One region of the Embleya sp. NPDC050493 genome, then DNA from elsewhere that is predicted to be linked to it. Evidence: riboswitches for the same ligand, from Rfam matches in the RefSeq annotation. Region 1 holds a riboswitch; the other holds the start of a gene.
What was found. Region 1 has a riboswitch for cobalamin ahead of metE (5-methyltetrahydropteroyltriglutamate--homocysteine S-methyltransferase). Riboswitches for the same ligand answer to the same signal wherever they lie in the genome.

Region 2: it holds a riboswitch for cobalamin, as region 1 does, so the genes downstream of both, ACIBM5_RS23785 ((2Fe-2S) ferredoxin domain-containing protein) here and metE (5-methyltetrahydropteroyltriglutamate--homocysteine S-methyltransferase) in region 1, are expected to answer to the same signal.

Annotation. Positions count from the first base shown of each region.
Region 1 is NZ_JBITHP010000044.1:32,940-35,132, forward strand. Features, by position in the region: gene metE (5-methyltetrahydropteroyltriglutamate--homocysteine S-methyltransferase) at 1-1,064, opposite strand, end outside; cobalamin riboswitch at 1,239-1,405, opposite strand; gene ACIBM5_RS44030 (BtrH N-terminal domain-containing protein) at 1,818-2,193, shown strand, end outside.
Region 2 is NZ_JBITHP010000012.1:165,277-167,469, reverse strand. Features, by position in the region: gene ACIBM5_RS23790 (carbohydrate-binding protein) at 1-627, opposite strand, end outside; gene ACIBM5_RS23785 ((2Fe-2S) ferredoxin domain-containing protein) at 852-1,334, opposite strand; cobalamin riboswitch at 1,466-1,637, opposite strand; gene ACIBM5_RS23780 (GntR family transcriptional regulator) at 1,851-2,193, shown strand, end outside.

The DNA of each region.
Region 1 (2,193 bases):
GCGATCTGCGGGTCGATGTCGTGCTCGACGTCGGCGTCCAGGGGCACGTGCAGCAGCGAGCAGGAGGCCGCGACGTCGACGCGGTCGGCCAGGCCCAGCAGAGTGCCGAGCACGGTCAGCGACTTGCCGAGGTCGTTGATCCACACGTTGCGGCCGTCGACGACGCCGGCGACCAGACGCTTGCCGGGCAGCCCGCCGACCGCTGCCAGTGCGTCCAGGTTGGCGGCCGCCGCACCGGTGAAGTCCAGGGCGAGGCCCTCGATCGGGGCCTTGGCCAGAATCGGCAACGCCTCGCCGAGACGATCGAAGTACGAGGCGACCAGCAGCCTGGGTCGGTCGGTGAGACCGCCCAGGTCGCGGTACGCACGTGCGGTGGCGTTGAGTTCGGCGAAGCTGCGGTCCTGGACCAGGGCGGGCTCGTCGAGTTGCACCCACTCGGCGCCGGCGGCCCGCAGGTCGGCGAGCACCTCGGCATACACCGGCAACAGGCGGTCCAGCAGGGTCAGCGGCCGGAAGTCGGCCGCGACGCCCGGCGCGGGCTTGGCGGACAGGAGAAAGGTAAGCGGGCCCACGAGCACCGGGCGCGCGGTCAGCCCCAGCGCGGTGGCCTCCGCGAACTCGGCGACCTGCTTGACGGAGTTCGCGGAGAACGCGGTGTCGGGGCCCAGCTCGGGGACCAGGTAGTGGTAGTTGGTGTCGAACCACTTGGTCAGCTCCAGCGGCGCCACATCCCGGGTGCCGCGCGCCATCGCGAAGTAGCCGTCCAGGGCGTCGGCTTCGACGGCGGCACGGTGTCGGGCCGGGATCGCGCCGACCATCACGCTGGTGTCCAGGACGTGGTCGTAGAGCGAGAAGTCACCGGTGGGAACCTCGTGGATCCCGGCATCGGCGAGCCGACGCCAGTTGGCGTGGCGCAGTTCGGCCGAGGCGTCGCCGAGCGCGTCGGCGGTGACCCGACCGGCCCAGTAGCCCTCGATGGCCTTCTTCAGCTCTCGGCGCGGGCCCTGTCGGGGGTAGCCGTACACGGTGGCGCGTGCTGCCGCGGCTGCGGACTTGGTGGTCACGGAACTCTCCTTCGCGAGTCGTCTCCGGGATCCCGGGACGGATCGAAGGCGCGAAGGGATGGCAAACCGCGGGGGCCACTTCGGCGCACTCGCGCACGTGTCCCACCGGGTTGTCCGCCGACCCGCCCACGAGGTCACCGAGATCACCGTGCGCTTCGGCGGCGCACGGGCAGTGGCAGGTCTTCGGACTCGTGGGCGCGCCCACCGAAAAGGCGGACTCCTACTGGCCGTCGCTTCCCGGGCCCGGTACGGGCCCAGTGCTGTTGACGGCGGTCGTTCCCACTCACCGCTGCGGGGCAGTCCCGGATTCACACCGGGTTCCCTCTTACGACGCGTCTGCCTGGCGGGCAGGGCGAACCGACTGCATCCGCCAGCTTAGCCGGCCGCGGGCGGGTTCGGAACGCGAGTCCACCGAGTGGACGGCGCGGCGCGGTGCATCCGCGCGGTACGCGGCCCGAAAGGGTCGCGGCCTCGCCTTCGGTGAGCCCGGTGACCCGCCACTCCGGTGATCCGGCCGCCGGCCGAACCGCGGTGCGGATCCCGGTGTGAGGGGCGACGTCGAAGGCTTCGCGGGCGGCGGCCGGGGCCGTCTCGCTTCGCTGGGCCGCGCGCGGCATGATCTCCCCGTGCGCGCGCCGAGTTCATCCGCGAGGGGCCCAGCCACCAGCCGCGGACACGTCGAGCGAAACCGGCACCGCATGAAGAACCGATGACCCGGCTGACGATTCCTGGCGAGGAGAACACGGCGTGACCATGGTGATGGACATCGATGCCCGAGGCACGCAGCACTGCGAGACGACGACTCTGGGGGTGTTGCTGCGCCGGCAAGGACTCGATCTGTCCGAGCCGATGCTCTTCGGCCTCGGCTCCGGCCTGTCCTTCGTCTACTGGGACAGCAAGAGCATGGGCTTCCCCTTCCTCGGGGGACGGGTCAAGCCGTTCGAGCTCACCAAAAACCTGGCGACCGGACTCGGGTACGAACTCCTGGTCCGGGAAACCGCCTCTCCGCGCAAGGCGTGGGAGAACGTGACAGCCGTCATCGACGCCGGTCGACCGGTCGGGCTGCAACTCGACAGCTACCACTTGGACTACTTCGGGTCGAAGGTCCACTTCGGCGGCCACGTCGTCG
Region 2 (2,193 bases), on a different contig from region 1:
CAACATCTGCTTGCCGAACCAGCCGGTACCGTCGGCGGTGGCGGCCGTGGTCACCGAGAGGTAGATGCCCGGGTTGCGCTGCTGGATGATCTTCGCGGCGCCGATCTCGTTGTGGATGGCCGCGGCGTTCTCGTACTCGGGCTCCTCCAGGTCGAAGTCCAGCGCCTTGAGCGAGTACTTGTCGATCACCTGCTGGTACGCGGCGGCGGTCGCTTCGGGAGTGCCGCAGGTCTGGCCGAGCTTGGTGCCGCCGTAGCCGCCGGCGGATGCCGAGACGTCACCACCCTTGGCCCGGATCGCGGCGATCACACCGGCCACCGCGGTATCCGTCGAGGTCGGCTTGGTGCCGTCCCAAGTCGGCGTACAACCACCGCCGTTGGGGGCCAGGATGAAGGCGAGCTGGAACGCCTTCAGGCCGGTGGCGTCCATCACCGCGCCGGCGTCCGGCGGGTCGTTGTCGAGCGGCATCAGGTAGGGGGCGGCGGCGTACCAGTTGCTGCCGATGCCGGTGGCCGCCGGGGACGCGGCGGGGCCGGCGGCGGTCGCACCACCGGTGAATGCGAACAGCGAGATCAATCCGGCCGACGCGGCGGCAGCGGCCAGGACGGGGACGTAGCGACGTGCCACGGGGGACTCCCTCGATGGACTTGGTATAGACCAATGGCCAAAGGGTGGCCTTCCGCTTCCGGCCCGTCAATACATTGGACTGGACCAATTTTCCCGATGTTCCGCATCGGTGTCGGCCGCCCGGCCGGTCCGGCGCCCGATGTTCGTCCGGGCGTCGCCCGGGTGGGGCGGCCTTTTCGTCGGGTCGTCTTCGCGGCCGGGCAGGCTTCGGGGATGAGCCCTCGTCAGGAGTCCAACCCCTGCCGGGCCTTGCGGTTCGGCGTGAATTCGTACAGGTCCAACACCCCCGGGGCGTCCGCGATCCCCGGACCGCCCGCCGCCGCCCACGCCGCTATCTCGCCGGTCGTCTCGGGGTCGTTGACCGTCCCGAACCAGGTCGGCCGGCCGCCCGCCGCACGGCCCGTCGGCGAGGGTTGCACGACGACCACGTTGCCGCGCTCGCACGGACCCAGACAGTCGCTGAGCCGGACCGCGACCCGAGTGCCGGCCAGGGCCGCGCCCAGCGCGGCCGGTTGGCCCGCGTGATCCGTACCCGCGATCTTGGCGGTGCCGCAACAGCAGCCCCGGCACACGGTGATCGTGCAGGCGGCCGAATCGGCGGGCTGCTTGGGCTGTTTCGGCTGCTTGGGCTGCGCCGCGCGATCACGACGAGCGGCACGTTGCGAGCGGTCGGAGCGATCGGAGCGGGAGCGGTCGGAGCGGGTCATGGGAACTCTCCTTCGCGAGTTCGATCCGGGTCCCGACCGAGACGAAGCGGCGGAGCCGGCCACGAACACGCGACCGACCCTCCCGCGGGGCCCCGGACGGGCCGCGCACGGTCGGGCCGCGCACGGGCGAAGGCAGGTCTTCGGACTCGTGGGCACGTCGGCCCGTCCGGGCACCGACACCTACCGGCCGTCGCTTCCCGGACACCGTGCTCGGCGTCCAGTGCGTGATGACGGCTCTCGTTCCCACTCACCGCTGCGGGGCAGTTCCGGACTCGCACCGGATTCCCTCTTGCGACACGCACCCCGGTCGGGGGCGTGAACCATTCGCGCAGGTCAGCTTAGGCGCCGGCGGCCCGGGCAGGGTGATGTGAGCCAGGTCACCGGGAACTTCGACCGACTTGGTCTGGACCTTTCGTGGTCCGACGCGGTTATATTCAACCGTCTTTACTAAACCGAGCATGCAATAAGTCCGCGCCGCGCAGGCGTCGGCCAGCCGAGGGGGCGTCCGTGAGCAGCATGGCGACATTGCCGGACGAAGCGGTCTTCGGCGAGCCCAAGTACTGGCAACTGCGCACCTCGCTGCTGAAGGCGATCGAGGAGGACTTCAGCTCCGGCGACATCCTCCCCAACGAGCGCGACCTCGCCGCCCGCTTCGGCGTCGCCCGGGCCACCCTGCGGCACGCGCTGGAGCAGCTCGAACTCGAAGGCCGCCTGGTCCGCAAGCGCGGCGCCGGCACCACCGTCGCCGGACCGCGTGTGGACGTCTCGCTCAGCGCCGACGGCGAGGGCTGGCCGGGCGTGGACCTGCGCGACCGCGAGGTGATCGACTGCGCCACGGTGCCGGTGACCGACGACTTCG